Regions from separate parts of the Chryseobacterium sp. GM_Chr_2 genome, predicted to be linked through region 2. Evidence: riboswitches for the same ligand, from Rfam matches in the RefSeq annotation. Region 2 holds a riboswitch; the other holds the start of a gene.
The links. A riboswitch is a leader RNA that binds a small molecule or an ion and turns the genes downstream of it on or off. The one in region 2 is predicted to bind cobalamin.

Region 1: it holds a riboswitch for cobalamin, as region 2 does, so the genes downstream of both, OXQ85_RS13580 (acyl-CoA thioesterase) here and OXQ85_RS15210 (TonB-dependent receptor) in region 2, are expected to answer to the same signal.

What each region holds. Positions count from the first base shown of each region.
Region 1 covers NZ_JALNUD010000008.1:120,519-136,700, forward strand. Annotated here, with positions in the region: gene OXQ85_RS13515 (hypothetical protein) at 1-223, shown strand, start outside; gene OXQ85_RS13520 (NAD(P)-dependent oxidoreductase) at 284-1,165, shown strand; gene OXQ85_RS13525 (hypothetical protein) at 1,534-1,716, shown strand; tRNA gene OXQ85_RS13530 (tRNA-Leu) at 1,931-2,010, opposite strand; gene OXQ85_RS13535 (MBL fold metallo-hydrolase) at 2,091-2,858, opposite strand; gene OXQ85_RS13540 (TonB-dependent receptor) at 2,913-4,340, shown strand; gene OXQ85_RS13545 (GAF domain-containing protein) at 4,355-4,804, shown strand; gene OXQ85_RS13550 (PaaI family thioesterase) at 4,972-5,412, opposite strand; gene OXQ85_RS13555 (1-acyl-sn-glycerol-3-phosphate acyltransferase) at 5,434-6,024, opposite strand; gene OXQ85_RS13560 (PspC domain-containing protein) at 6,331-8,052, opposite strand; gene OXQ85_RS13565 (PadR family transcriptional regulator) at 8,065-8,394, opposite strand; gene OXQ85_RS13570 (hypothetical protein) at 8,698-9,393, shown strand; gene OXQ85_RS13575 (HD domain-containing protein) at 9,400-9,990, shown strand; gene OXQ85_RS13580 (acyl-CoA thioesterase) at 10,211-10,594, opposite strand; cobalamin riboswitch at 10,708-10,897, opposite strand; gene OXQ85_RS13585 (hypothetical protein) at 10,946-11,743, opposite strand; gene OXQ85_RS13590 (hypothetical protein) at 11,974-12,162, opposite strand; gene OXQ85_RS13595 (phosphotransferase) at 12,193-12,834, opposite strand; gene OXQ85_RS13600 (hypothetical protein) at 12,892-13,185, opposite strand; gene OXQ85_RS13605 (PA2169 family four-helix-bundle protein) at 13,424-13,873, shown strand; gene OXQ85_RS13610 (GEVED domain-containing protein) at 14,117-15,211, shown strand; gene OXQ85_RS13615 (YcxB family protein) at 15,259-15,747, opposite strand; gene OXQ85_RS13620 (DNA mismatch repair protein MutS) at 15,757-16,182, opposite strand, start outside.
Region 2 covers NZ_JALNUD010000010.1:57,047-73,228, reverse strand. Annotated here, with positions in the region: gene OXQ85_RS15255 (heavy metal translocating P-type ATPase) at 1-1,466, shown strand, start outside; gene OXQ85_RS15250 (hypothetical protein) at 1,784-2,149, shown strand; gene OXQ85_RS15245 (YHS domain-containing protein) at 2,357-2,632, shown strand; gene OXQ85_RS15240 (SCO family protein) at 2,619-3,299, shown strand; gene OXQ85_RS15235 (superoxide dismutase) at 3,412-4,086, shown strand; gene OXQ85_RS15230 (hypothetical protein) at 4,090-4,458, shown strand; gene OXQ85_RS15225 (MbnP family protein) at 4,959-5,780, shown strand; gene OXQ85_RS15220 (cytochrome c peroxidase) at 5,773-6,816, shown strand; gene OXQ85_RS15215 (transporter) at 6,828-7,769, shown strand; cobalamin riboswitch at 8,035-8,220, shown strand; gene OXQ85_RS15210 (TonB-dependent receptor) at 8,329-10,362, shown strand; gene OXQ85_RS15205 (DUF5074 domain-containing protein) at 10,359-11,492, shown strand; gene OXQ85_RS15200 (cell surface protein) at 11,506-12,693, shown strand; gene OXQ85_RS15195 (DUF5074 domain-containing protein) at 12,724-15,003, shown strand; gene OXQ85_RS15190 (MFS transporter) at 15,064-16,182, opposite strand, start outside.

The DNA.
Region 1 (16,182 bases), on a different contig from region 2:
TTTTAAAATTGCTCATTTTTATTCATCAAGAGCCAGTTCGACATTTAGAATCGTTAAGAAAAATGATTTTATCGAAGCTGGAATTTATGGAAGAAATGAAACTCCAAATTTTAACGCGTCATTTTTAGACATGCTTCGAAACATCATAATCTCAATCGGCGGCATGATGGGATTTGCCAAAATTCAATGGAAATGTTTGACAGATGGATTGCTGAATTTTTAGCGTGGTTGTAAAGCCTTTTTCAGAAATACTTTAATATCTTTGGTTAAAATCGAATAAAGTATGATGAAAGTAAAACCCGTGATAGGATTGTTATTTCCGGGAGATATGGGATCGGCAGTTGCTGATGTATTGATAAAAAATAATTTTGAAGTCATTACGGCGGGTGAAGGTCGGTCTGCGCAGACATTCGAAAATATCGAAAAATCTCAGATAAAGGATGTGGGAGCTTTACAAAATGTGGTGGAGCAAAGCGATATCATATTATCGGTGAACAGTCCTAAAAGTAGCATTCAGATTGCCGAACAGGTTTCTCATTATATGTCGGATTCAGAAAGAAATCAAATCTTTGTAGATCTCAATTCCAATACTCCGCAATCAGCAAAAGAAATTGAAGCACTCATAACTTCTAAGAATGGAATTTTTATTAATGGAGCTATTATGGGAGTTGCGAAAAGTGTGGAAAATGATGCGGTGATAGTCGTTAGCGGTAAGGAAAGAGGTTTGCTGCTGGCTTTATTTGATGGAATATTTAAATTAAAAGATGCGGGCGAAAAAATAGAATCTGCCTCTGCTTACAAATTGTTATTTTCGATGGTGAATAAAGGAATTAATGCTGTTTTCTTTGAAGCCATGATGGGTGCTTCTCATTATGGCATTGTTGATGAAATGATCGAAAGTCTTAAAGATTTTTTACCGGGAACGTATGGAGATTTGCAAAAAACAACTCCAACATATCCTGATCATATCTTGAGACGAATTGATGAAATGCAAGGTCTGTCTGAAATGCAGCAGTTTGATGGTCTTTCTAACAGTATTTCTTCCGCTTCAGCAAAAACTTTTAAAATTATTAATGACAAAGGAATTTTGAAGAATGAAACTCCGAAAGATGTAAAAGAAACTTTTTTACTTTTTAAAAATAATGATTTTAGCATTGATAATTAAAGTGGAGGTAATGAATGATTAGTGTTGTTTTAATTTATTATTGTGAATATTTTAAATTGTAATACTTAAAATTAGAATAAAAATACCACAAAAAATAAATTTTAAGTAAAATGTAATTTTATGGCACAGCAATTGAATAAGAATAAATACCAAATCACATACACAATATTAAATGAAATTAAAATCCTCGCAGTTTTGTGAGGATTTTACATTGAAAAAACACACCAATATATTTTTACGATTAGTCCTCAGTTTTTTGCTGAGGATTTTCTTTTTGTTAATTATTTCCCGAATTTTAGAATTGTATTAAATTAATTAGTAACTTGTTACAGCGTTTTTAACGTAATTAATCACAAAAATTAATAACCATGAAAAATTTAAGAAAACTTTCCAGAAAAAGATTAATCTCTATTAATGGAGGAATCGAAGTTTGTGTTCAGAATTGTTTTGTAGGATACAGAAAATGCTGTACGCGAGGAGTACCTTATTATTGTGCCCCTGTGGGCGAAGTTTGTAAATCAATAGGTGATCCTGGTGGTGATCCAATTTAAAATTTATTATAGAGACTATCTTTTGGTAGTCTCTTTTTTTTTGCTTAAGATTTGAAATGTGCCTTAATTTTTGATTAAAAGAATTTGTTTATCAATGAATTTATGCATTGAAGAGAAAATATGTTTTTACACGATATTTTACACGTTTGAATTTTTTGGTATAAAAATATAAAAAGCAAAAACCTCTGAAATGATCTATTTCAGAGGTTTTTTGTACCCAGGACCGGGATCGAACCGGTACTCCTAAGAACTGGTGTTTGAGACCAGCGCGTCTACCAATTCCGCCACCTGGGCTGGTGTGTTACCTTGTTTCTAATTGGTGTGCAAATATAGGAACTTTTCTTTATACTCCAAATGTTTTTGCAAACTTTTTTCTAGAAATTTATTTCCAAACCATCGTAGGCAAGGTGTATTCCGGGTGGAAGTTGTTTATCTTCAATATTATGCAATCCTAAATGATGACTGATGTGTGTTAAAAATAATTTTTTAGGTTTTAGCTCTTCAAACAAATTAATAACATCGGGAAGGATAAAATGTGCCGGATGCGGATCAAATTTTCGGATACAGTTTAAAATTAAAACATCAAGATTTCTTAATTTTTCTTTTTCCGTGTCTGAAATAAAGCCTGCATCGGTAATATAAGCCGAGTTTTTAAATTTATACCCGAACGCCGTAATTTTATAATGAATCACTTCAATCGGAGTAATTTCGGTATCTAAAACTGTGAACGGTTTATTTTCAATTTCATGTAAATCAAAAGCAGGCGCTCCGGGATATCTTACATCTGCAAAAGCATAGGGAAAACGATTTTTTACCTCTTGTCCGACTCTTTGAGAACAATAAAGGGGCATATTTTTTCCACTTTTAAAGATCAGCGGGCGCATGTCATCCAAACCAATGACATGGTCGTTATGTTCATGAGTAAGAAGTGCGATATCTACATTACTTTCTTGATTAATAAGCATTTGTTGCCTAAAATCAGGGCCGCAATCAATCAATATTTTTCTGTTTTCGTCCGTAGTTACAATTACGGACGAACGGAATCTTTTATCTTTTGGATTTTCGGAAGTACACACCTCACAAGTGCAGCCAATAACGGGTACACCCTGTGAAGTTCCAGTTCCTAAAAATTTCAACTTCATTTTCTTTTGAGGTTGGTTTAATTTTGGTAAATTTACGAAAAATTTAATGTCCTAATGTATCAGAAACTAACTCCTAAACAAAAAGCATTAACAATTAATCTAGATCCTACTATTTATGGTACTTTCGCAGAAATTGGAGCAGGGCAGGAGACAGTCCGACACTTTTTTAGAGCTGGTGGAGCTTCAGGTACAATTGCTAAGGCAATGTCTGCTTACGACAAAGATTTTAGTGATGCGATCTACGGAAAAGAAGTAAAAAACAGGTATGTTACCCAAAACAGACTTCGCAAAATGCTTCGCTATGAAGTGGCTTTAATTGAGGAAAGAATTTCCAGAGAAAACAACCCAAACAGAAAGTTTTTTTCTTATGCCAATACGGTGACTACCATCAATTTTGATAAGACGGTAAGAGGTCATGGTTGGGTAGGAATTCGTTTTCAGGTAAAAGAAAATGAGGATTATAATGAGATTGTAATTCACGTAAAATTCAAAGAAAACGATGCGACTTTGCAGCAGGAAACTTTAGGAAATCTTGGAGTGAATCTTATTTTCGGTGCTTTCACTTATTTTGACAATCCACGAAGATTAATCGAATCTCTTTACGATGATGTAGCAAAAGATAATCTTGAAATTGATATGATCGATTTCAGTGGTCCTGCATTTTCTTATGTTGATAACCGATTGATGTCGTTGCAGTTAGTGAAAAACGGAATGACGGATGCCGTAATTTTCAATTCTGAAGGGAACAATATGCTTCCGGCGGATGTTTTGTACAAGAAAAATATTTTCGCGGTAAGGGGAAGTTTCAGACCGGTAACAAAGGTAAATATCGATATGCTGAAAAACGGTATGGATATGTTCCTGAAAGATGCGGTTTGTACCCATGAAGAAACGGAAGTTTTGATTGAAATTACGATTTCAAACCTTCGTGCAGACGGAGATATTGATGAAAGAGATTTCCTTGATAGGGTAGATGTCCTCGGTAGATTAGGCTATACAGTTATTATTTCGAATTACTCAGAATATTATCGATTGATTGATTATTTTGCGTCTTATACAAGTGGAAATATTGGCGTGGCAATGGGTGTAAATAACCTATTGATGGTATTTGACGAGAAGTACTATAAAAATCTTTCAGGTGGAATTTTGGAAGCTTTTGGTAAATTCTTCAGAAACGGAATGAGAGTGTATCTCTATCCTTACAAAGATCCTGAGACACATGAATTGTTAGATTCTGAAACGCTTAAAGTGGAAGAAAATCTTAAAGAATTGTATAAATATTTCAAGCTGAATAATCGTATTGTTGATATTAAGAATCATAATCCCGATTTCCTGGAAATTTATTCAAGAGATATATTAAAGAAAATTGCTTGTAACATGAAAGGTTGGGAAACTCAACTTCCTGATGGTGTTGCAGAAATGATAAAAGAGCGAGGAATGTTCGGATATAAAGAAGAACTTTCATTAAAACAATTCTCTTAAAAAATTTAATTAAAATGTCAGAATTAAAGAAAAGACTTTCATCTATTCTTGAAAGTCCTAAACATAATACAGAAGAAAAATTAGAAAAAGTTTGTCATCTTTTGGATCAGGAGATTTCTTATTTCAACTGGACGGGTTTTTATTTCAAAAACGGAGATAAAGACGAATTGAAATTAGGTCCTTATGTTGGAGCCCCTACAGATCACGATATTATTCCTTACGGAAAAGGAATTTGCGGTCAGGTTGCGGTTTCCAATGAAACTTTTGTAGTGCCTGATGTTCACGAACAAAGCAATTATCTAAGCTGCTCAATTGATACAAAAGCTGAAATTGTAGTTCCGATCTTTAAGGACGGACAAAATATCGGACAAATCGATATTGATTCTCATACAATTGACCCGTTTACAGACGAAGACAGAGAGTTGTTGGAATGGCTTTGTAATGAAGTTTCTAAGATTCTATAATTAAGAATTTCTAACCACAAAAGTTGCAAAAGTAAGTATAGTTTATTAAGAGTGTTTATTGAAGAGTATTTTCTTCTTCAGCTTTTGAGACTTTTGTGGTTTAAAAATATAAACTCCGATTATCAAAACGATAATCGGAGTTTTTTATAAAAATATTATATTTAAAATTATCTTAAAATAATATTATTCGTCATTGTTGTGTGATTGATTAGTTTTCCTTTTTCATCACTAATTTCAATTTCAGAAACGTGCATCGATTTTCCTTTTCTGATGAATCTTGCCACAGCCGTCACAATTCCATCTTTTTTACTTCTTAAATGGTTTGAATTGATGTTCGTACCAACACCATAATATTTAGAACCATCAATGAAGATATTAGACAGGCTAGAACCCATTGTTTCTGCCAAAACACAACTTGCGCCACCGTGCAAAATACCAAAAGGCTGATGAACTTTAGGCTGAACAGGCATCGTGGCAGTCAGGGTTTCGTTTTCAAGATCAATATCTATGAATTTTATTTCCAGCGTTTTCGCTAAAGTTACCTCGCCGCCCCAACTGTTTAGAAATGCTAATATTTCTTCCTTCGTTTTATCTTTCGTATAATACATAAATCTGTTGGTTGATAGTTATTAGTTGCTGGTTTCAGTTCCCATGATATTTGGATTCCAGTTTTCAGGAATTTTCGGAACAATATCATTTTTGATATAATAATTCTGAATTTCTTCCATAATTTCTGAAAAAGAAGTAGAAGCAATTCTTTCATAAGGAATTGTATATCCTAAATAAACAATTTTTCTTTTAAAATCTCCGGCTGCCAAAACGATAGGAACTTTTGCCGCCAAAGCCATGTGATAAAAACCTTTTCTCCATTTCGGAACCCAGCTTCTTGTTCCTTCCGGAGTAATTACTAAACTAAAGTCTTCTTTTGCAAACTGATTGGCAACGAAGTTTACCAAGTCGTTTTTCTGACTTCTGTCGATCCCGATTCCTCCCAAACCTCTTACCACACTTCCATACCAAGCTTTGGTGTGAGCATCTTTAATGATGATTTTGATGGGTTTCTCCAAAGACCAATAGGCAAGGTTTCCTAAAATATATTCCATATTATGGGTGTGGGGTGCCACAACAAGGATACATCTGTTAAGGCTGCTTGCATCGCCCTGTAGAACGACCTTCCAGCCCAATAATTTTAGCATTGCTTTGCCAATTAGTTTTTTCATAGATCTTGTATTAAAAACAGAAAAGTATAACCAAACTTTGGTTATACTTTACAAATATATTGAAATATTATTGCTCTTTAAAACAAACCGCTGATTAAATCTACGATTTTCATTACTATTTCTAAGGCTACTTGTACCATTTGTTTATGTTTTTGATTTGGGTTATTAATTTTGTACGAAGATAGTATAATTTTCTGATATACAGTGTTTAAAATTAAATTATTTTCGATAGTTTTGAGAGAAGAAGAATGTGAATTTCAAGCTTTTGACCATTCATTCACATCTTCTGCCACTCTCTAAAGTTTATTATTTGGTTTTAATGGAAATTTCATCTTTACCATCCTTGATCTTGATGTCTACATTTCCTTTCATTTTTTTGATGCTGGATTTCATAGAATCAATCACGTTATCAGCTTGTGAAGCAGGAACTTTTTTACCATTGATGATAATACTGTCCTTATCGTCTGAGCTGTATTCAATCGTAGAACCGTTTACAGAGATTTTGTTTTTCTCAATTTTGATTCCGTTGTTGCTGTGGTCGTCATCCTGATCATTATCGTTGATTCCGTCTCCGTCTAAATCTCCGTCAAAATAAATTTTGTCTTTATTTACCGGAATAATCACCATTCTTTGCGGAACCACAAGCTCATAGCTGATTCTGTAATCTCTGAATCTGTGCTCGTAAGGATACTTCATGTAGTTTGGAAGAAGCACTTTATTGTTTTCAACCTCTACAGGAACCGTAATTTGTACCGGAACATTGTATCCGTTTCCTTCTTTTTTAATGATTAGATAAGGTGTTTTTACATCAGATTTTCTTACAACATCTACATCTGGATAATCTTCTTCGAAAACTGTTTTCTTATCAGAATAAATATCGCTGTCATATCCTTTGAAGTTTTGTGGAATAACTACTTGCTTTACATCTACATACAATGTGTCTGAAGTTGTATTGATGGCTACATTTTCAACATCTTCTTTGCTGCCTCTGTAGATTAAATCTTTTTTCGCCATGCTGATTCCAAAGTAAGTACCCAATCCGATTAATAAAAGGAATAAACCTCCTAATACCCACCCGATATTTCTCAATTTAGTTTTCGGAGAGAAAATTTTGATACTTAATAAGCTGAAGATAATTGCCGGGATCAAAGCTCCAACCACCATGATAGCAGTTAATACTTTGTCTAAACCATTATCATCCATATAGAATTTCATTTCAGAAGCTCCTGGGAAATCTGCATTTACTCCGAAAATCCCGATGATTGCGAAGATTCCTGCAATGCTTCCTACCGCCATTAAAACGAAAAGTGAACCAATGATATATTTAAAAACATTCCATATTCCGCTGCTTGCATTGCTGATGTAAGGTTTGTTTTCGATATATATTTCTCCGACCCTCTGAGTAGATTCATTAGCGAATTGCACCAATTTATTAGACTCATTCTTAAGATTGTCGAAGTTCATAGGCTTTCCCTGCATTTTCAGGAAATCTGCCGCAGATTCTGCTTTTGGTAAAACGGCCCAAAGAATAATATATAATAAGAAAACCAATGTTGAAGAAACTGCCGCTGTGAAAGCTCCCAGGATGAAAATTCCCAGCCAGATTGCTCTCATTGCTGTAATATCCATTCCAACATATTGAGCTAAACCTGCGCATACTCCGGCAATTTTCTGCTTTTCAGGATCACGGAACAATTGTTTTTTATCACTGTATTCAGTTCTAGCGTTTCCTTTTTTCGAAGTATTTTTTTCAGAATAATAAGCTTCTTCCTGCTCTTCTATTTTTTCAGGGGTTCCAATTTGTGCAATTACCTTCTCTACATCAGAATCGTTGATGACTTCGCGTTTTCCTAAAGAATCTTTGAAGATTTCCACCATTCTGATTTCTATGTCGTGCATTACCTCATCTGCTTCCGAAGCATCCAAAGCGCTTCTAAGAGCATTCAGATAATCGCTAAGCTTTATGTATGCATGTTCTTCTATCGTAAAAGAAAAACCTGCAAGTCCTATTGAGAGTGTTTTGTTCATAGCTTTGTTTTTTTAATTTTTTTGAGTGATTTGGTTTACAGAATCTGTCAATTCATTCCAGGTATTTTGAAGTTCATTTAAAAACAGTTTACCTTTTTCTGTGATCTGATAATATTTTCTAGGCGGCCCTCCGGTAGATTCTTCCCATCTGTACGATAAAAATTCTCCGTTTTTCAATCTTGTTAAAAGAGGGTAGAGGGTTCCTTCCACTACATCCAGTTTTCCTTTTTTTAGTTCATCTATAAGGTCGGAAACATACATTTCACGATGATTGATGAGACTTAAAATACAGAATTCCAGAATGCCTTTTCGCATTTGCGCTTTGGTATTTTCAGTATTCATCTTTAATAAGTTTTGTTAATTAGTTATATCTAAAATCTATTTCAGTTCCTAGCTAGATGAACCTATTTGGATTTTACATTACAAAGATATGTAAATAAAATGGTATTATGCAATACAAAGTAGTGTAATTTTTTTAATATAATATTTAAATTATTGATTTTCAATTAAATAAATTTTAATTAAGATTTTGCATATTTTGATTTTCAACTTAAAAAAAGTGTAAAAGACTTCAAAATTTTGTATTTTTGGCAGGAAATTGGGTTATTAATCTAGCCAGAATTTAAATTTTATTTAAACACAATTATGATATATTCTAAATTTTTATTGCCATTTATTTTAGTTGGAACAAGTTGCTTTGCTCAATATAAGTTTGAAATGAAAGATGCTTCAGCTTATTATGATGCAAAAATTACGATGGAAGACTGTTCGGGGGACGAATGTCGAGGTAAAGCGGTTATTGATTTATTCAAAAAAAATGGTTCGAAAGTCGAACAAACGTTAACTTCTGAGAATTTAGTTTTTTATTTAAATCAGAATAATAAAATATCACAGGGAGAAACCGTTCGATTGGATAAAAATGTGGTTTCAGATGGCCCTTTAATTTTTGATGATTTTAATTTCGACGGAACTGAAGATGTTGCCGTAAGAAACGGAAATTTGGGAAATTACGGAGCAGCTTCTTATGATGTATATGTTTACAATGTTACCAAGAAAAAGTTTGTGCCTAGTGAAGAGCTTACCGATCTTGCCAGCAACTCTTTTGGTATGTTTGAAGTAGATCATGAAAGGAAGCGATTGATTACCTATGCGAAATCGGGAGCGGCAATGCATTATATTACAGAATTTACTGTTATTCCCAACCGAGGTTTGGTGAAAGTATATGAAGTGGAAGAAGATGCGAGTGGCGGTGAGCGAGTGATTGTAACAACCAAGGAATTTAAAGATGATAAATGGATAAAAACGGTTAAAAATTATCCAATTGATGAATATTATAAGTAACAGATAATGAAGATACAGAAGGAGATCGATTTTATTTTGGCAGTTGATGCCTTAAAAAACGTACAACGAAGAAATTACAATGCAGATGATTCCAGAAGAGAAAATACAGCGGAACATTCTTGGCAGATTATTATTTTGGCTCAAATTCTTTTCCCGTATGCAAAAAACAGAGCGGATATTGATTTGTTGAGAGTGATCAGAATGCTTTCTATTCACGATTTGGTAGAAATTGAAGCGGGTGATACTTTTCTTTTTGATGAAGCGGGAATGGTTGGTAAGTTTGAAAGAGAGAAAGTTTCTGCTCAAAACATTTTCGGAATTCTAGATGAGCCTTTAAGAACTGAGTTTTTCAATCTTTGGCTTGAATTTGAAGAGGAAAAAACTCCGGATGCTATTTTTGCCTGTGCAATTGACCGAATTATGCCTTTTATTTTGAATTCGCATACTTCTGGAAAAAGCTGGACGGAAGCCGGAGTTACTGAAAAACAAATCCGAAATATGTTGGAAAACGCCATCAGCAGAGCTTCTGATGAAATGGGAGAGGCTTTCCAAACATTATTGAATTTGAGTTTGGAAACTGAAAAGGTGTTGAGATAATTTTTTAACGGAATATCTTATTTTCCCACGGATTGCGCAGATTTTTACAGATGATTATATTTAATTTTCAATTACATAAAAAATATACACCATCATTCGTGAAATTCGTGATAAATAAAAAATATAAAAGTTTCGGCGAGCCTTTGGCTCGCCGAAACTGCTTTAAAAAACATTTGAAAATATTGGGTTCGGGCGGCCGAAGGCCGCCCGAGCCTTTTCTTTATAGTATTTGAATTGGTTTTTTGAATTCGTCGATCGCTACAAAAGTAAAATCACCAACAATCGCTTTTTCCTTTTCATAAGAATACATTTGTTCGGTGTAGATTTCAACATTTACCTTCATACTCGTTTTTCCTACATGAGAAACTTTTCCTACCAATTCTACGATAGTACCTGCAGGGATAGGCTTTTTAAAATCAATTTTATCGCTGCTTACCGTTACCACGCGTTTTCTGGCAAATCGGGTCGCGGTGATAAAAGCCACTTCGTCCATCAACTGCATGGCAGTACCTCCGAAAAGCGTATCGTAATGATTGGTTGTATTAGGGAAAACCGCTTTAAAAATTCTGGTTACGGATGCTTCAATTCTTTCTTCTGTAGTCATATTTCATTATAAATTAAGGCGAAATGAAATAGTATCAAACAACAGAACAATCACAGGAACCTTAGAAATTCCTGAAACATCTATTAGATCAATAAAACTTCAAATCGCGAAAGTTTTTTATTTAAAAAATAGGCAGGTCTCCTGACTCGTAACATCATTTATCTCCTTCCCATCTCGCCTGATAACGAAACAGTGGACTTTTGATAAAGACTTTAGTTACTTACAGTTGCGCGACAGTTCGTGATTTTCACACGATTCTCTTTTAATCTGCAATTAAGCAGAACCGATTTCTGAAAAAGCGATTGGCTTTTCCGGGTGCAAAAATAAGGATAAAACAGTAGAAAATAAGATTTATTCCGGATTATTATAAATTATTTGATTAATGGCTCTCCCTTTATTGATGCTCCAAAGGGTGGTATAACGATTTTCACCGGAACCATTAATCATATAAAGGAAAATATGATCGTCATCAAGAGCGGTTACTCCGATATTTTCAAAATCCATAGAAGGCTGGAACAAATTTTTAATCGCATCTCTCACAAATACAGAACCTCTTCCGGGTTGTTGTACTCGGATAGATTTTATTTCCGTCATTCCTTCAGGGATTTCATTGCCAATTCCCCAAGGTTTTACTTTATCAACCGTCAAAATTTTCCCGCTGGCATCTTTTTCCTGTCTTTTAAGATGAGCATACGAAGGGTAAACATCAATGATAACCTTCGTTCTCTGGTTAGTCGGAATTTTCTGATTAGTCTCGTCTGTAAAAATTAATGATTTTCCGTTTTTAGATTTTGAAGGCGTAAATTTCGGAAGCTGATCAATAAATGCAACACGCTCTTTATTTACCATTCCTTCTTTATTCAGGCTATCGTATCTTACGAAAGGCTTTTCAGAATCTTGTTTTTCAGGATATTTTATCCAGATCCATTCTGTTTCTCCCGGTGCAGGTTTTACGTAAACAAAAACATCTCCTGTTTTCATGCGAATTTTATCGATAATTTTTCTGTAATCATCTTTATGAACGCGTACCATCGCATAACCTTCCTGAGCTTTTACCACTCCAAAAGGAACTTTATTTTGCCCTTTTACAGAAGCTAAAGAAAACAGACTGAAAACAGATAAATACAATGCCTTTTTTACGGAAATCATCATGAAATTTTTTTGACTGTTCAAATATATAAATTAAATACTTTTCGGAAGATAATTAAACTGTTGCAATTCTTTTAAATCTTTAATTTGTTTTAAATAATTATCAAAAATCGGGTAAATCACAATAGTCAATTATTTTTCATTAAGAATTTGCTGCAATATTAATGCTGTTGCTTTTGCATCATCTAATGCTCGGTGAAATTTAAAATCTTCTTTTATATTCATTTTTTCTAGCACTCTTTCAAGTGAAATTCCAGATGTAGAATCAAAATAGAAAATTCACTTTTTATTTCAAAAGTTTTCTTGTCTAGCTTTACAGCACCAATTTCTATTATATTAGTTTCGTTTATTTCATTTTTTCCAAAAGTTTTGCAACTTCCTTCTAAATCATAAATTACGAGATCGCTTGAAAATTTCATATATTAGTTTTAGTTTTTTAAGTTTGTTTGCTATTCAATTTCAATTTTGTGGTAAGACATCCAACGCTTTAAATTCCCAACCATCCTTTTTAAATGATCTTCATTCAGGAAAATATTCGTCCAATATTCAAATCTATCGCATTGCACACTTATATAATAGGTCATAATTGCTAAACATCCGAAAGGAAGAAGCTTTTTTTCTTCATCGCTAATTTCAATCACAGATTCATACCCTTTCAAAAAATTGTTTGCTTTTATTTGAAATTCTTCTTCGTTTAAATGAGTTGAAAATAACTGAAATAAGAAGTAAGAAATATCAAAACATAAATAGCCATTTCCACAAAAATCAAAATCAAAAAAAGTGATTTCTTTTTCGTTGTTAATATGCAGATTATCAAACCAAACATCAAGATGAACTGCTCCAAATCTGATTTTATTATTGTCAAGACTTTCCATTTTTAGCTTTAAAAAAGTTGAAAGTGATTCTAAAAATTGAACTTCGCTGATGTTTGTATTATAAAATTCTTTTGTTTTTAAAATAGGATTTGTAAGTAAATTTTCAACAGTATAAGGCATTCTTTTCAGTTCGATATTTTCAGTCGATTGATGAACTTTGGCTAATGCCTGTCCGATTAGAAAACTTGCCTGAGGTGAAAATTTTGCCGTTTTCACACCTTTCGCATATGAAAATAGAACCCCAAATCTTTTTCCTTCCGATGCTTCAATTTCCTAAATTAATTGTTTCGATTCATCAGCTATTGGAAAAGCAACTTGTCGCCCCGCATCTTTTAGTAATGTTAAAAGCCTTAATTCTTCTTCAATTTCCAGCCTTGTTCGCCAATTATGAGTGTACACTCTAAAGACATATTTGTTTTCACCATCAAAAACAATGTATAAATGATTCATCGCAAGTCGGAATATCTTGCATTCCGTTTTATCGCTTAGACCATATTTTTGTTGAATAAGTTTACCAAGTTCGTTGGGGCAAAGTGTACTGTTTATTGTTGGAAATTTCGTTGTCATTAATTCTCAATTGGAGCTGGTTATTTAAGATTGTAAAATTATACTTTATCTGAATTAATAGCTAAAATATTCTTTATATAAACAAGAACTGCTCTAAAAAAGCTTTTATTTTAAAATTAAAACTTTAGATACCACACCTGCCTTTTATGGCAAAAAGTGGTCTTATAGTTGTATATTCTTGATCATGAAATTTTACGATACAGTATTGTAAAATGTATAACACACCAAAAAATTTAATATGAACAACGACAAAACAGTATCAGTATTGAATGATCTGCTGAACATTACCAACGACAGAATTGAAGGATTTTCTAAAGTAGAAGACAAAGTTTGGGATACCCATTCGGGGCTTAAAAGCGATTACGATCAAATGGTTTCACAGTCTCAGACCATGAAAAATGATTTGATTCGTTTAATTAACCAAAAAGGAGGAGAAGCAGATAATACGACAAGTACAGCTGGGGCAATTCACAGAGCATGGATTGATGTGAAGAATTCATTTTCGGGAGACAAAGATGATTCTACTCTTGGAAACGTAGTTTTCGGAGAAAATGCTGCGATTGATGCCTACCAAAGTGCACTTGATAGCGGAGATCTTTGCCCTGAAAGCACGAGATTGGTTTCTGATCAGCTGCATCACCTAAAATCTTCTTATGCTAAATTTGAAAATTTAGAAGATAGAAATTAAGCTCAGAAATTATAAATAGTCAGAAGGTTGTCTTTATAGGCAGCCTTTTTTATTTTGAAAATAGTCTGTAAACATAATTACAGTCAATTTTTTTCTTTAGAACTAAAAATGAAAATTTTTTTAATAAAGTGGAAATGTAAAATGCTGATAAATGTATGAAATGTAAATTTATATGGCAAAAATGTAATAAAATTTTGAAATTTTTACGTTATTTTTAAGTGAATTTTTAAAACCATGAAAAATATGACAAAAAATCTACTTTATTTATTCCTGTTTTTATCCGGAATTTCATTGTTTCAAAGCAAAATTAAACTTACAGAAGAATCGGAATCTGCTTTTTTCTGTGATACCAACGTACCACTGAATGTTCAGGTATCCAATGTAACGCTCACAACTGGAACCGTAACCTGGACTTCCGATCCCAATACTCCTGAAAACATAGTAAGATTTCGAATGGTAGGATCAGCAACGTGGTCTGTAGTTACTTCTATAACGGGGCTGTCTTCTTTTACAATGACGGGATTAACACCTTGCACAGCGTATGAAGTGCAAGTAGCTAAAATCTGTTCTGTGGTAGGAACTTGGTCGGAACCTATTATTTTCACAACCTCATTAAATTACTGCGCAAGCAATTCCACTAATAATAATGTGGTGCATATTTCTAATATTACCTTCAATGCGACAGGTTTTCCGGCTATGGTAAGCAATTCCGGAGCTTCATTCTATACAGATTACCGCCTAGATCCAGCGCGCCACATCACTGCTAATGTAGGAACTACCGGGAATACATTGGCCGTTAGCAGAACATGGAATGGCACGCCAACTCCTTTTAGAGTACAGGCTTGGATAGACTTTAATGCGAATGGAATTTTTGATAATTCAGAAATGGTATTGAATATGAATTCCGGAACAGCGCCTATTGTAACGAGCTCATTTAACATTCCGGTACTTGCATTTACAGGAACGAATAGCCCAATGTGCGGAACGACTATGAGGGTTATTGTGTCGCCGGAAATTGTCAGTAACGGATGCGGAACTTTCGCAGAGGGCGAAGTTGAAGATTACGGAATTACATTCTCAAGCAGTTTCTTATCTACAAATGAAGCCAGCAAGAAAAATGAAGTGACGATTTATCCCAATCCAGCCTCGGACATTCTTCATGTTTCAGGAATTACCACCAATGCAAATTTTGAAATTTATAATGTTTTGGGACAAAAAGTAGAGGAAGGAACGGCCTTAAATAATAAAATTAATCTGCACAATATGACAAGAGGAAATTATTTTCTTCATGTAAAAGATAAAGATCAGTCAGTTCAATTAAAATTCATTAAAAAGTAAATATAACAAAAGAGAGTGCCCATAAACACTCTCTTTTTATTTTTAAATTAATCGTTTCTTAATTTTGACCGTATTTTATTATTTTTCACAATATTTCGGAATTCTAAAATCTGATCTTTCGTGAAAAACTTTTTCGGAACCATATTCATAATCTGAGCCGTTTGGTAGATCAGAAACCAGTCTTTCTTTTCTTTCACTTTATAGACCGTATTCCAAGCAAATTCTGAATCAAAGGTTTCTCCTTTGGATTGAATATTTTCATTTGTAAACGTATAAGAAATATTTTCCTGAATCATTTGGTTTGAATAAAAAATTTTCCTCACACTAAAATACGTTCGAATGATAATAAATACAAAAAAGATCAACAGCCAGACAGAAGCAGATTCCATAAATTCCCGGTTATCATTATCTGTATTATAATAATTGATTCCAAAGAATATCAATGCAATTATTGGAAATATAATGATTCGTATTAATGAATTTTTTAGGTTGAATAGTAAAAAATCCTTAAAAACGATTCGTGTTTCTACCGTCATTGTTGAAATTTAAATTCTTTCCAGTTCATCTGCATCAATCGTGGTTTTGAACGTTCCGTAATTCACGATCACTTTATTCCTCGAAATTTTTTCAATCGTTCCGACACTCGTACTTCCTGAAATTCTCACACGTTGTCCCACTTTCATCCAAAGCGCGCGGTCGGTTTTACGTTTTTCTTCCAGTTTTTCATTGGTTTCTGTGATTTTTTCAATCACTTCTTCTTTCTTCAGCTGTTGCGTGATTTTTCTTTTCACAACCTGAAGTCTTTTGGATTCATCTTTATCAGCTCCAATTTTTCTGAATTTTTCCTGTTCCAGAATTTTCACAAAATCTTTTACCACATCTTTCCTCGATTTGCCTTTCACGTAACTGTCGATAAAAGATTCAATTTTGGTTCCGAACTGAAGTTTACGATGTTCTTCTTCATACAGTTT
Region 2 (16,182 bases):
AGACAGTTAAGGCTGAAAAAGTTAATATCGGAGAAATTATTCAGTTAAAATCAGGAGAAAAACTAGGATTGGATGGCGAATTATTATCTGAAAATGCTTCATTCAACACCGCAGCATTAACCGGAGAAAGTAAACCCGATACGAAGATAAAAGAAGAAATTGTTCTTGCGGGAATGATCAATCTGAATACTGTAAGCTTGGTAAAAGTTACCACCGCTTACAAAGACAGCAAACTGAGTAAAATTTTAGAGCTCGTTCAGAATGCCACTGCCCAAAAAGCACCCACCGAACTTTTTATCAGAAAGTTTGCTAAAATATACACGCCAATTGTTGTTTTTTTAGCGATCGGAATTACATTGCTGCCTTACTTTTTTGTTTCTGATTATCAATTCAGAGATTGGCTGTACAGAGCGTTGGTATTTTTGGTGATTTCATGTCCTTGTGCTTTGGTGATCTCCATTCCATTAGGTTATTTCGGAGGAATTGGAGCAGGAAGCCGAAACGGAATCTTATTTAAAGGAAGTAACTTTCTCGACGTTCTAGCCGATATTCAAAATGTCGTAATGGATAAAACCGGAACCCTGACGGAAGGCGTTTTTAAAGTTCAGGAAGTAAATTTTAGCAATGAATTTGATAAAGATGAAATTTTAAAATTCGTCAATGCGCTTGAAAGTAAAAGTTCGCATCCCGTGGCCACCGCCATTCATGATTTTGTGGGCGAAATTGATCATTCTTTGCAATTTGAAAATGTTGAGGAAATTGCTGGTCATGGTTTAAAAGCAACGATTAATGGGAAACAGTTATTAGTAGGAAATTTCAAGTTGATGGATAGGTTCAACATCAATTATGACATTAATACTGAAAATATGGTCTATACCTTAATTGCTGTCGCTTACGATCAAAAATTTGTGGGCTATTTAACGATTGCAGATTCCATTAAACCAGATGCCGAATTAACGATAAAAAAATTAAAAGCATTGCATGTAAATACCACAATGTTGAGCGGTGACAAATCTTCTGTTGTAAATTATGTTGCAGAAAAATTAGGAATTCAAAATGCTTTTGGCGATCTGCTTCCGGAAGATAAAGTGAACAAAGTAAAAGAGCTGAAAGCAAAAAATCAAACCGTAGCTTTTGTGGGCGATGGAGTGAATGATGCTCCAGTTGTCGCTTTAAGCGATGTCGGCATTGCAATGGGCGGATTGGGAAGTGATGCCACGATTGAAACAGCAGACGTTGTAATTCAGGATGATCAGCCGAGTAAAATTCCAATGGCAATCAATATCGGAAAGCAGACAAAAAAAATCGTGTGGCAAAATATTATCCTTGCATTCGGAATAAAAGCTGTCGTTTTAGCGCTCGGTGCCGGAGGTTTGGCAACTATGTGGGAAGCTGTTTTTGCAGATGTTGGCGTGGCTTTATTAGCGATCTTAAATGCAGTTAGAATTCAGAGAATGAAGTTTTAAATATTTTCTCTCGCAGATCAAGTAAATTCGACAGATTTTTAAACTAAAAATCTTTGCCATCTCCAAAATCTACGAAAAAAAATAAACATCTGTGTAAATCTGTGGGAAATAAAAAATGGACAAGAACAAGATTCTCTCGCCAATCAAGCAAATTCAGCAGATCATTAAACTAAAAATCTGCGCTATCTGCAAAATCTGCGAGAGAAAAACTTAAACTTCTTTCAACTATTAACCGAAATCCATCCACTAGAAATGACTTTCATCATAAATTAACATGAAAAACAAATTTCAGTAGTATATTTGTACTACAGAATTCATTGTTGAAGTTTTTCATTTCCATATTTGTCATTTTTACGATCGCGCTACGTCCCGTATTGCCATTGATTAATTATGCGGTTAATTACGACTATATCGTAAAAAATCTTTGCGAAAACAGAAATATCCCTCAGTCTACCTGTAAAGGGAAATGCTTCGTAAAAAAAGAATTGGCAAAAACTGAAAAGCAATCCAACAATACCCAAAATGTAAAAATTGCAGGTCTGGACGTTTTTTTGTCAAATGAAATTCTTTCTTTTTTAACTAAAATTCAAACGAAAGTTCCGGAAAAAAATCCCAACTCGTTTGATGATAATTTCCATTCTTTCGAATATTTCAACCGAATATTCCATCCTCCTTTAGCCTAAAATTTATTTAAACTAATTTTATAGTTTAATATTGAAGTAAACTTAGCTATCTTTTGTTGAGTGTTAACGCCGTTGCGAACATAATAAGATGAAGTTTATGAAAAAGCTTTGCAAGCCTTGCGTTTAAAAACAAGATCAATATTAAGTTTAGTTTAAAATATCAATCCATTTTATTCAAAATCATCATTAATTTCAATTTAATTTAAAATGAAATCAAAACTTATTTTAACTGCATTTTTGTCGGTTTCATTAATGGCGTGTGCTCAGGAAACACCTAAAGTAAAGCATAAAAGTAAAACAACTGCTGCCAAACAGAATGTAAAAACGGTAAAATTTGCCAACGCGGTAGACCCAATTTGCCATATGCCGACAGAGCCCGACATGAAAGATACAGCGGTGTACAAAAATAAAACGTACGGTTTTTGCAGTGCTTACTGTAAAGACGAATTCAAGAAAAATCCTGAAAAGTATGTCAAAAACTAAAAAGCAAAACAATACAAAGCGCAAGTTGATTATTCCGATCGGGGTGATTGCGTTGCTTTTTTTAATTATTGGCGTAGGAATGGGATATTTTAAAAAGAATCTTTATACGATCATGAAAGTTCCTGATTTTGAACTGACGGATCAGAACAATAAAAAGATCACCAATAAAGATATGCTCGGAAAAGTATATCTGGTAGAGTTTTTCTTTAGTAAATGCCCAACGATTTGTCCGGTGATGAACACCAATATGCGGGCAATAGAAGATGAAATCAACGATCCAAATTTCGGAATTATCTCCATCAGCATCGATCCTGAAAATGATACACCGGAGTTGCTTAAAGAACATGCAAAAAAGATTGGAGCAAAATCTCCCAACTGGCATTTTCTAACGGGCGACAGAGCGTATATCGGAAATCTTGCCGATCAGTTTGATATTTATGTAGGCGATAAAGAAGACGAAAGTGAAAACCTCAACCATAGCGGAATGATCGCGTTGGTAGATCAGGACGGGAATTTGCGTTGTCGTTTTAATAAAGAAAATATGCCGATTTTGTATTATTCAGGATTAAATTATTCCGATCCGGAAGGAAAAGTTCCTGCACTTACCGGAAAATATCATCCCGACAGAGAATTGCTGATCGAGGATATTAAGAAATTATTGAAGTAAAGGGCAGGAAGATGGATGCAGGAAGATGGAAGTTATTAACGCATAGTAGTAAACTTTCCGCCTCCAGTTCCCATCTTCCCGCCAAAATATAAACCATAAAAAACAAAAAGTTATGAAGATTTTGAAAATAGCTGCTTTAAGTGCAGTTTTTGCGGCGCAATTTGCATTTGCGCAATTCAAACAAACACCTTTACCGTATGCATATAATGCATTGGAAGGAAATATCGATGCCCAGACGATGGAGATCCATTATTCAAAGCATGCAGCGGCTTATGTTGCTAATTTGAATAAAGCCATTGCCGGAACTCCACAGGAAAAGCAAACCTTATTCGAGATCATGTCGAATGCTTCTAAACTACCTGCTGCAGTAAGAAATAATGCGGGTGGACATTACAATCACGAGCTGTTCTGGACGGTTCTTACGCCGGTAAAAAATACGCAGCCTTCCGCAAAATTAATGAAAGCAATCACCGATGCGTTCGGAAGTATGGATGCTTTTAAAGCAAAAATGGCCAAAGCAGGTGCAGATCGTTTTGGTTCAGGTTGGGCATGGCTTTCGGTAGATAAAAATGGTAAACTATTTGTTTCGTCGACAGCTAATCAGGATAATCCGTTGATGGATGTGGTAGAAGAAAAAGGAACGCCTATTTTCGGGATCGATGTTTGGGAACATGCCTATTATCTGAAATATCAGAACAAAAGAGCAGATTATTTAACAGCAATCTGGAACGTAACCAACTGGAAAGAGATCAGCAGAAGATACGAAGAAGCGATCACTAAAAAATAATTCATGAACTTTATTTGCAGCATATTCCTCACCTTATTTGTGGTATTCAGACCTCTGATGCCATTGGCGGAGTATGCTGTAAATTATACTTATATTTCGGAAGTTTTATGTATCAACAAAAACAAACCCGAGCTTCACTGTAACGGAAAATGTTACCTCGGAAAAGAACTCGCAAAAGCAAATGACAGCGATTCTTCTCCAGTAAGCAAAGCCAAAAATTCAGGTCAGAAATTACTCGATATCTACCTTCTGCCTGCCGTTGCCAATATCAAAAAAACCGAAAAGCCGGACTTTACAAATTTCACTTTTATTTACCATTCGGCGTATTCTTTTCTTTTTCTGAAACACATTTTCAGACCTCCTGTTTTTTAGAATAACATCACAATATTTTTGGGCGATTCCCTTTCCCTGGCTTTTCCAACCGCTCGGGTCGGGCTGTCCGCTCCTATCTTTTTTTAGATTCTTCCTTGCGTCAGAATCCAAAAAAAGGATAGCCGCTTCCATCCCTATCGCGATGGAGGTCATTTCAACCTATTGTAACGTGAATTCACACAGAAGTCAGGTTTAATGATAAAGGAAAGAGAAAATGTCAATCCTTAACTCCATTAAAACGACCTCGGAAAATGAAGCGTTAAGAAAATTAAAAATAAATCCGTTAAAAAATTCCCATTGTTCGAAGCGCGAGACTCATTCAGTTACGAAGACAAACTATTGAATTCGCATATGTTTTGGGAATTTTAGGATGGATTATTAATTTTTAGCATTCAGTTCCTGATCTTGATTTTTTGTTTTAAGACAAAAGAAGATAGCTTTTAAATTAAGTCAACACTGCTGAATTCACCAAATTTTACTTCTAAAAAATAAATTAAAAAATGTACAAATTTTTATCATTACTCTCAGCAGTAATTATTTTATTCACTTTTACTTCATGCCGAAATAACGACGAAGACGAGTCTCAAGATACCACTTCCGGAAAACTACAAATCAAATTTGAAAATGGCTTTAATAATCTCGGAGATATTGTGCTGAATCAAACCACTCAGACCTCATCACAAGGTCAAAAACATAACTTTTCTGCTTTAAAATATATCATCAGCAATATCAGTTTGGTGGACGAAGCCGGAAATGAATTCAAATACAACGAAAATAATCCCGATAAAGGCGCTTTTATCATCGATCAGGCTGATGCGGTGGCGGGAATCGTCTACATTAATCTCGATGAGGTTCCAAAAAGAAATTACAAAAAAGTTAAATTCGGGTTAGGACTCAGCCAGAATGCTTACTTGTTGGGGCAGGACGGGCAGGCGGAATTCTGGACCAAAGCCAAACAGAAAGGAATGACCTGGTCCTGGGCGGCGGGCTATGTCTTTGTAAAGCTGGAAGGAAAATACGGAACCGCTTCTCCGCAGACAGAATTTATGAATCACACCGGAAATATGGGTAATGTAACCGCCAACAACACGCCCGATCTTTACCGCGAGATTACTTTGGATTTACCAACAACCGCAAGAGTAAGTACGCAAATTACGCCTTCTATCCATATTCTGGCAGATCTGAATCAGTTTTTAAGCGGCGAAAATACATTGAGTTTAAATTCTACAAATGATATGATGATGGGGTCCAGCCAGCATCTAGTAAATGTAACGAATAACCTGACCAAAATGTTTAAAGTAGATCACGTTCATAATGATTAAGTTACTTAAAACAGTTTTGTTTGTTTTCTCTTTTTTGAGTTTTATTTCCTGTACGGATGAGGTAATTGAACCCATTGAGAAAAATGAGCCTTATGCTTTGGAATATCCGTCTTATTTCTCAAAAATGACATTTGATTCTTCAGAAAATCCTCTGACTAAAAATGGAGTAGAGCTCGGACGAAAATTATTCTATGAAGGCAGGCTTTCGCGAAATAATACCATTTCCTGCGGCTTCTGCCATATTCAGGAAAATGCTTTCACCCATCATGGTCACACGGTAAGTCATGGGGTTGATGACAGAATTGGAATCAGAAATGCTCCGCCGATTCAGAATATGGCTTTTTTACAACGGTATATGTGGGATGGGGTCATTCATAACCTGAACGAACAGCCTATCAGTCCGATCACAGATGTGAATGAAATGGACAGCTCGATTCCGGAAATTGTGTCCAAATTAAATGCGGATGCGAAGTATAAAAAATTATTCAAAGCAGCGTATGGCGATGAAAATATTACAGGAGATAGAATTCTAAAGGCGTTATCGAAATTTATGGTTACTCTAATTTCTGCAGATTCTAAATATGATCGGATGAAGCAAGGAAAAGAAAATTTTTCTTCAGAAGAACTACAAGGAATGAATTTATTTCAACAAAAATGTTCATCATGCCACAGCGGAGAATTGTTTACCGATGAAAGTTTTAGAAATACAGGAATGTATTACAATACGCAGTTTAAAGATGCCGGGCGTTATCGCGTAACGCTGGAACAGGTAGATTGGATGAAATTCCGGGTTCCGAGTTTAAGAAATGTTGAATACACAGCGCCTTATATGCATGATGGCAGGTTTTATACTTTGGAAGCCGTGTTGAATTTTTACTCGGATAACGTGGAAGATAATCCCAATTTGGATCCTCGATTAAAACAAAACGGTCACCTCGGAATTGCTATGAATACTCAGGAAAAACAATTAATCATTACTTTCCTGAAAACCTTGTCTGATAAAAATTTCATATCTAATCCAAAATTTGCGGAATAATTTTTTTAAACATGAATAAAATATTTTTAATCATAAGCTTGATTTTATTTAATTTAAATCAGGCTAAACCTAAGAGTGACAGCCTTTATATTCCTGATGAGGTTCACCAAGATTTTTTTGATGATTGTGACGCCTGCGGTTGCGGAGCAGGAAACGGCTCTTCAGGTTTTGAATCTTTACTGAATCCTCAGTTTATTGGAATTAAATATTTTGCCCAACATTATAAAGCCAAAGAAAATCTGTTTGTAAAAGATTTAACTCAAGATCAGTATTTTAATACCATTCAGTTGTGGGCAAGAATTCCGGTAACGCAAAAACTGAGTGTTTATGGAAGTCTACCGTTTCATTTTCACGAGAAACAGACATTGCAGGGAGATATAAATATCAACGGAATCGGAGATTTTAATATTATGGGAATCTATCAACTGCTAAATTCTAAGAATAATATTCATCAGCTGAACGGTGGCGTAGGAATAAAAGTTCCGTTGGGGAAATTTGATGAAAAAGGAATTACGGGGGTAAATCCAAGTTTTCAGCTGGGAACAGGGAGTTGGGATTACCAGATGGTACTGAATTATAAATTCCAGAAAAATAAAATCGCTTTGTTGATGAATACAGATTATACCATTAAAACAGAAAATAAAAAGCATTACAATTTCGGAAATCAATGGAATTATGCTGCAACAGGTTTTTATCAGTTTGTTGAGAATGATAGAATAATTTTCTCAGGAAAAACGGGTTTGCAAGGAGAAGTTTTTGATCAAAATAAACAGTTTAACGAAGCATTACCAAGAACGGCAGGAAGTGCTTTGTATGGAAAGCTGGGTTTTGAGGCTTCTTATAAAAAAATCAGTTTGGGAAGTGAAATCATGCTTCCGGTATATTCCAATTTGGCGGGAGGTGATATTCAAGCGAAATCGCGTTTTAGTGTTTTCCTGAATTTTGGGATTTAAATTAATTTTTTTAACATAAAGATTTATTTAAACTCCTTTTCATTTAAAGGAGTAAAGATGAATAGCAAAGCTGTTTGATGAAGCTGCATAAAACACTTACTTCCTCAAATCAATTTTTAATTGATTCATTCTTTGCTCCTTAAAAATATTAACAACAGCGAATAAAACTTTGCGTTAAAAAATATCATTTCAATAAATTAATTTCAGCGTTTATGTATTTGTAAATCAATTTATTAAATTCAATTTTGATTCTGTGATTTATTTTCTATCTTTGCCGCAATCTGGTGAGCCATAAAAAGCGCTTAAAAGGGAATCCGGTGAAAATCCGGGACAGACCCGCTGCTGTAAGCTCCACACCAAAGTTTTTGATGATAATATCCACTGTTTTTTAATGGGAAGGATTTCAAAAACGGAGTAAGTCAGAAGACCTGCCAGACCATAAACGTTTGACGCTTTCGTGGAATAAAGCTTAGGACATCATTGATCTTGTGTGGTTTACGACTGCGCTTTATCGGTGTATTCTTATATCCATTAGCGTCATCATTATCTAAATGAGCTAATGGTGGCAAAAGTTCTTACATCTCAACTCTATAAGGTTGTTTTCGCAGTTTTTGTGTTAACAGCGCAATTGTTGTTTTCACAATCCAAAAAAGATACGATTAAGGAGAAGACGATTCTTCCGGTCAATATTTACAAAAAGAATTTTAAAGAAATTCTTCCTGCACAAACGCTTTCGGGAGAACAGCTGGAAAGACTCAACAGTCAGTCGGTTGCCGATGCACTGAGGTATTTTTCAGGAGTTCAGATCAAAGATTACGGCGGAGTTGGCGGCTTAAAAACCGTGAATATTCGAAGCATGGGAAGCCAGCATGTTGGGGTTTTCTATGACGGTATTCAATTGGGAAATGCTCAAAATGGAGTGGTTGATCTTGGTAAATTTTCGTTAGATGATATTGAGGAAATTTCTCTTTATAACGGACAAAAAAGTGAAATTTTTCAACCGGCTAAAGATTTTGGTTCGTCGGGTTCTATTTATATGCAGGCTAAAACTCCGACTTTTAGAAATGGTAGAAAAACAAATTTGATTCTAAGGACAAAATCTTCTTCTATCCAGCTTTTTAATCCTTCTTTTCGTTTAGAGCAAAAGATTACCGATAAAATTGCGGCAAGTTTCAGCTCGGAATATTTGCAGACGGATGGTATTTATAAATTCAGAGCCGCAAAAAAAAATAATGACGGTTCTACGGCGTATGATACCATTGCTAAAAGATATGATTCTGATGTGACTTCAAAACGTTTTGAGACCAGCTTAAACGGAAATTTAAACAATGGAAACTGGAGCATAAGAGGATACGGATATTTATCGGATCGTGGGGTTCCGGCAGCTATTATCAGCAATGGTTTTATTCCGCGAGGTTCTAGAATGAGGGATGAAAATTATTTTGTTCAGGGACAGTTTAGAAAGAAAATATTCAGAAATTTTGAAACTCAGTTCAAAACAAAATTTGCTTATGATTACACAAGATTTGCAGATACTTTAAATGTTGGAGATACCGCATTAAGAATCGACAATACTTTTATCCAAAGAGAAGTGTATTTTTCTTCTTCCAATTTATATTCTATTACTCCAAACTGGGATGTGAGTGCAAGTTTCGACTTTCAGTATAATAATCTGGATGCCAATTTAATCGATTTTTCATATCCAACACGTTATACTTCGTTGGTCGCTTTTGCAACAACCTATCAATGGAATCAGTTTAAGGTATTGGGAAGCGTTTTGGGAACTTTTATTAATGAAAATGTACAAAAGAATTACAATGCTCCCGATAAAACAGAGTGGACACCTTCAATTTTTGCGAGTTATCAACCTTTTGACTCCAACGATTTTACGGTAAGAGCTTTCTATAAAAGGATTTTCAGAATGCCGACTTTTAACGATCTCTATTATACAATGATCGGGAATACGCTTTTGAAACCCGAATATACGAATCAGTATGACGTGGGTTTTACCTATCAGAAACTTTTTGATCATCAGAATTTTAAAGGCATTTATTTAAAAGTAGACGGTTATTACAATGTCGTAGAAAATAAAATCGTCGCGATGCCGACTGCTAATTTGTTTCGATGGACGATGACCAATCTTGGAAACGTTGAAATTATCGGAGCCGATGTCAATCTTCAGGTCGAGATCAATGTGGGAAATGTAAGGTTGAAGCCATTGTTGAGCTATACCTATCAAAGTGCAAGAGATTTAACAGATCCGAGCGAGTCTAATTACGGTGATCAGATTCCTTATGTTCCATGGCATGCCGGAACGTTTACGATGATGGCAGATTACAAAGACTGGAGTTTCAATTACAGCGGAATGTATGTAGGGGAGCGCTATGACGGACAATTAAATAATATTCAGTACAATTATATTCAGCCCTGGTATACGCATGACCTTTCTGTGCAAAGGAAATTCCATTGGCTTTCACACGATTTCAAGGTGAGTTTTGAGGTGAATAATATTTTCAACCAAAATTATGAAGTTGTGAAAAACTATCCGATGCCGGGTAGAAATTTTAAACTGATCTTAAGCTTTATGTTATGAAAAAACTCAACTTTTTTTTACTGGCTTTTACTTTACTTTTTCTGCTTTCATGCAGAACAGATGATGTGGTGGTTCCCGAAGAAAGAGAAACACTTACTCAGCCCGAAAATACGGCTATCAAAGGTTTTTATCTTTTAAATGAAGGGAATATGGGGAGTAATAAATCGACCCTCGATTTTTTTGATTATACCACCGGTACCTACCGCAGAAATATTTATGCGGAAACGAATCCAACGGTTGTGAAAGAGCTTGGCGACGTAGGAAATGATATTATGGTGTATGGCGGAAAGCTCTATGCCGTTATCAATGTTTCCAATAAAATTGAAGTGATGGATGCCAAAACGGCAAAACGAATCAAAACGATTCAGTTGCAGAATTGCCGTTACCTGAATTTTAAAGGAAATAAAATCTATGCGAGCAGCTACGCCGGTCCGGTAGCATTGGATCCGAATTCTCCGCCTGGAAGAGTGGTTGAAATTGATACGGCTTCGCTTTCTATTCAGAGAGAAGTAGTCGTTGGATATCAGCCTGAGGAGATGGATATTGTGGGAAATCAGTTATTTGTTGCCAATTCCGGAGGATATAAATTCCCGAATTATGATAAAACCGTGTCGGTGATCGATCTTACCACTTTTACTGAGACTAAGAAAATAAATGTGGCGATTAATCTTCACCGTTTGCAAAAAGACAATTATGGCGATTTGTATGTGAGTTCGAGAGGAGATTATTATAATATTCCTTCGAGTTTGTTTTTACTGGATGCCGCAACTGGAGTCGTAAAAAAAGATTTTCATGTTGCCGTAAGCGGAATGACGATCGTAAATGATAAACTCTATTATTATGGAAACGAATTTAATTATAATACCCATTCTTACACCAAAACTTTCGGAATTATCGATGTTAAAACCGAGCAGGTTATTTCCACAAAAATTATCGATCAGGAATATGTGGATGCCATAAAAGCGCCTTACGGAATTGCCGTAAATCCTATCACCGAAGATATTTATATTACCGATGCCCGAAATTATGTGGTCACAGGATATGTCTATTGTTTTGATAAGAATGGAAAATTCAAATGGAAAACTGAAGGCGGAAATATTCCTGCTCACTTTGCTTTTTTATATAAATAATTAAATCTGAACGATGAAGAACAACAACTTTAAATATATAAAGACCTCACTTTTAGCCATATTATTTGTTGGAATCACCGCCTGTAAAAGTGATGACGACGATTTTACTTTTAATGGTCTTGAAGAATCGTATTCTATTGACCGTTTTAATGTCTTGAGCATTCCTACAAACGTATCGGCAAATGTAACATGGAGTATTAGAGATTCTATTATTTCACAAAATTCAGAACTGGAATTCATCAGCCCGACTGTTGATACCTATCCTTTAACACTGAAAATTGAAAGGAATGGGAATATTCAAACTTATAAATCAAAAATCATTGTGAACCACGAGGTTGGAAACTATAGCAAATATATTTCAAAGGTTTTAGATTTTAAACCTGCAGTTGGTCAGTTTATTAATGAAATTCCGGAGTACGAAAACGGAAGTACTTCAGCAGCGATGATTCAGAAAGCGAATGATTATCTTGTAGGAGGAAATTCTTCCATGGTTACCCTTGGTGGCTACGGCGGCTATGTGGTGTTCGGATTCGATCATACGATTCCGAATATGAACGGCAGAGATTTTAAAGTGCTAGGAAATGCTTTTTTTGCCAACGGATCTACAGACCGCGCAGGATCTTGCGAGCCGGGAATCATCATGGTGGCTTATGATAAGAATAAAAACGGCAAGCCAGACGATAATGAATGGTACGAAATTGCCGGAAGCGAATATTTTAAAAATACAACAACAAAAGACTATACAATAACTTACTTCAAACCCAATAGTAATAAAGTTCCGGTTCCGGGGAATGAGTATTGGCAAACCGATGTGGAGTACATCAAATGGGAGGATAATAAGGAGAATTCTGGATTTAAAACAAAAAATACCTTCCATAGCCAAAGCTATTATCCGTTGTGGCTTTCTGATCAATCTTACGGTTTTTCAGGAACCAAACTTCAGGATAATTTTCATGACCAAAGTGGAACCGGAACATATTGGGTAGGAAAGTCTTACGATTTCGGATATGCAGACAACGCTCCGAATAATGACGAAGCTTCCAATATCGATATTTCCTGGGCGGTAGATCGAAACGGAAAATATGTAAAACTTCCTGGAGTCGATTTTGTGAAAGTGTATACCGGGGTAAATCAGGAAGCAGGATGGCTGGGCGAAGTGTCTACGGAAGTTGCCGGAGCGTATGATTTACATCTCAAATAAATTCAATAATATTTCTAAAATTAAATAAAAATGAAAAAGTTTTATCTTTTTACATTGCTTTTTCTGTTTGCATGCTTTACCAATGCGCAGATAAAAGTACAGGGCGTGCCCCGAAATGACCTTTCGCAGAATTTGCCTGTGCAAAGTCAGAATCTTACCACTACTACTTTGCCTTTTTCAGACATTCAGTATTGGGTAGGCACAGGAACCAACGAAGCAGCTTTGGTGATTCAGTGGAATGACAGTAAAAATCCTGATGCCTTGGTTTGGGGGTTCAGATGGAACGGAACAGCGACAGGTGAAGATATGCTTAAGGCGATTGCAAAAGCAGATCACAGATTTTATACTTTGTTGAGACAGGGAACTCAGTTTGGTACTGCTGTGGGCGGAATTGGTTTTGATTTGAATGGAATTAATTCCAACGCATTGTACAAAAACGGCGACACGATGTATCCGTTGTATCCGTCAGAAGGGATTATCAATACTTCGGAATATGATTTTGATTCTTATACTGCCGCAGATACGAATGACCATTGGAAATCTGGCTGGACAACCGGATATTGGTCGTATTGGGTGAAAGATCCTGCGGATACAGATTTTGGATACTCAGGAGTAGGTGCTTCAACTAGACAATTGCAAAATGGTTCTTGGGATGTTTGGAATTTTAATGTTGATATGAATTCTTTTCCTATTTCTTCTACATTAACTCCGGTTTCGCCTTATGTAAATTCTACTGACTTTACCAATGGCTATTTTATTGTGAATGAAGAATGGTTTGGCCACACCAACGGTTCTGTAAATTTTGTTAATCCAAATGGAACCGTTAATTACAGAATTTATAGCAATGTGAATAATAATGAAGCTTTTGGGGCAACTACGCAATTCGGAACAATTTACGGAGACAAATTCTATTTTGTTTCTAAGCAAGCTGCTGATGGTGGTGACACACAATATACACCAGGTGGAAGATTAGTGGTTGCCAATGCACAAACCATGCAGAAAATTGCCAGCTTTAATACGATTGGTGGGGGAGACGGAAGATCTTTCTTAGGCGTTAACGAACACAAAGGATACATTGGAGCTTCTAACGGAATCTATACTTTTGATATCGATAATATGCAGGTAGGTTCTCTCATTCCTACAACAGGTGGTGGAAGTGCTTATGCAGGACAAATCGGGAATATGATCAGAACTTCTCAATATGTTTTTGCCGTAAAACAGGCTGCCGGAATTTTTATTATTGATCCTAATACAGATACAGTCATTCAGACAATTTCGGGATCTTTCAATTCTATTGTTCAGGCTAAAGACGGAAGTATTTGGGCAATTCAGGATCAAAAGTTGGTCAATATTCATCCGACAACTTTTGCTACGACAATTTATAATATTCCAACCACAAAATATTTTGCTTCTTGGGGCGCTTGGCATGCAGGAAGCTTTACCGCAAGTAAGCAGAATAATGCATTATACTGGATCAATTCTATCAATAGTTTTTCTTCAGGAACACAGATTGTGAAGTTTGATGTAACTACCAAAACATTCAATGAAAATTTTGCAACGATTCCGGGGCAAACAGGATCATTCCCACAAATTCCTTACGGAGCAGCACTGCGTGTGAATCCTACAACAGATGAATTGATTCTTAACACTACAGAATACGGTTACGGAGCTCATTACCAAAATAACTGGGTTCATACTTATAATAACAGCGGAACTTTAACCAATACTTTAAAATTAAACGATTATTACTGGTTTCCGGCTGTCGTTGTTTTCCCGGATAATACAAATCCTGTGGTGGCGGCTACTTTCCCGATTCAGATTAATGTAAATAGTGCAACATCAATCGATTTAAAAACAATCGTTACGGATGATGATAATGCCTCTGCTTCTATTGTAAAAGCAGTGAAATCAAACAGCAATGCAAATGTAGTTTCTGCGGTAATTAATTTGAATGACGAATTGGTTTTAACACCACAAGGAAACGGAACTGCTGAGGTGGTAATAAGTTTCAACTCAAACGGTAAAGTGGTAGAAAAAACGCTGACAGTGAATGCGACAAGCGGAGTTTTATCAACTGTTGAGGTAAAGAAAACCGAATTAAGCATTTATCCAAATCCTGCGACTGATATTTTAAATATCAAGACACAGGATAAGGTGGTAAATATTTCTATTTTTGATGCATCCGGAAGATTAGTGAATGCTAAATTCGAAAACGGACAAGTAAATGTAAGTACTCTTGCAAAAGGCATTTACATCGTGAAGATCGTTACGGACAAAGCAGTTTATCAACAAAAATTGATGAAGAACTAATTTTTCACAAGCATATTCAAGTTTGTTTTTTAGCCTCCACCTCTTGCCTTTGGTGGAGGCTTATTTTTTTCTTCCTTTGATGTTTGGTAAAAAGGCTGTGATGATTCCCATTAACGGTAAAAAAGCACATATTTTAAAGACATATTCAATGCTTGTATCATCGGCAACTGCTCCCAATACGGCAGAACCGATTCCTCCCATTCCAAACATAAATCCAAAAAATAATCCGGCTACCAATCCTATTTTGTTAGGCATTAAATCCGTTGCGTATACCAATATCGCTGAAAATGCCGAAGCAATAATTAATCCGATGATAACGGCAAAAACAATCGTCCAGAACAACGGAAGATAAGGCAAGCAAAGGGTAAACGGTGCCGCTCCTAAGATGGAGATCCAGATAATTTTTTTTCTTCCGTATTTGTCTCCTAATTTTCCGCCTAAAATTGTTCCGACAGCAACAGCAGCTAAGAACATGAATAAATATAATTGAGAATCTTTCACCGAGATATGGAATTTATCCATCAAGAAAAAGGTAAAATAATTCGTCATGGAAGCCAGGTAAATGTACTTTGAAAATACCAGTGCCAATAAAATCGTCACTGAGAAAAGTACCTTCTTTTTAGATAATTGTATTTCAATAATATCGCTCGGATGTTTTGCTGATTTTTTTAATGATAATCTTTCCGCATACCAGTTTCCGATTCTCCACAATACGATAATTCCGATAAATGCTGCGATCGCAAATAAGCCAACATAGCCTTGTCCTAAAGGAAGAACAATTAAAGCAACCAATAAAGGTCCTATCGCACTTCCTGAGTTTCCACCTACCTGAAAGATCGATTGTGCCAATCCTTTTTGTCCGCCCGATGCCAATTGTGCTACTCGTGATGCTTCAGGATGAAAAACGGACGAGCCCATTCCGATTAAAGCCACTGAAATTAAGATCACATAATATTGATGAGCTACTGCCAACAATAATAATCCCGCCATTGATAATCCCATGCCAATCGCTAATGATCTCGGATTTGGTTTTTTATCGGTATAAATTCCGACAAATGGTTGTAAAATGGATGCTGTTAATTGAAATACCAGTGTAATAATCCCAATTTGAGCAAATGATAAACTGAATTCTCCCTTCAAAATAGGGTAGAGGGATGGGATGGTAGATTGGATCAGGTC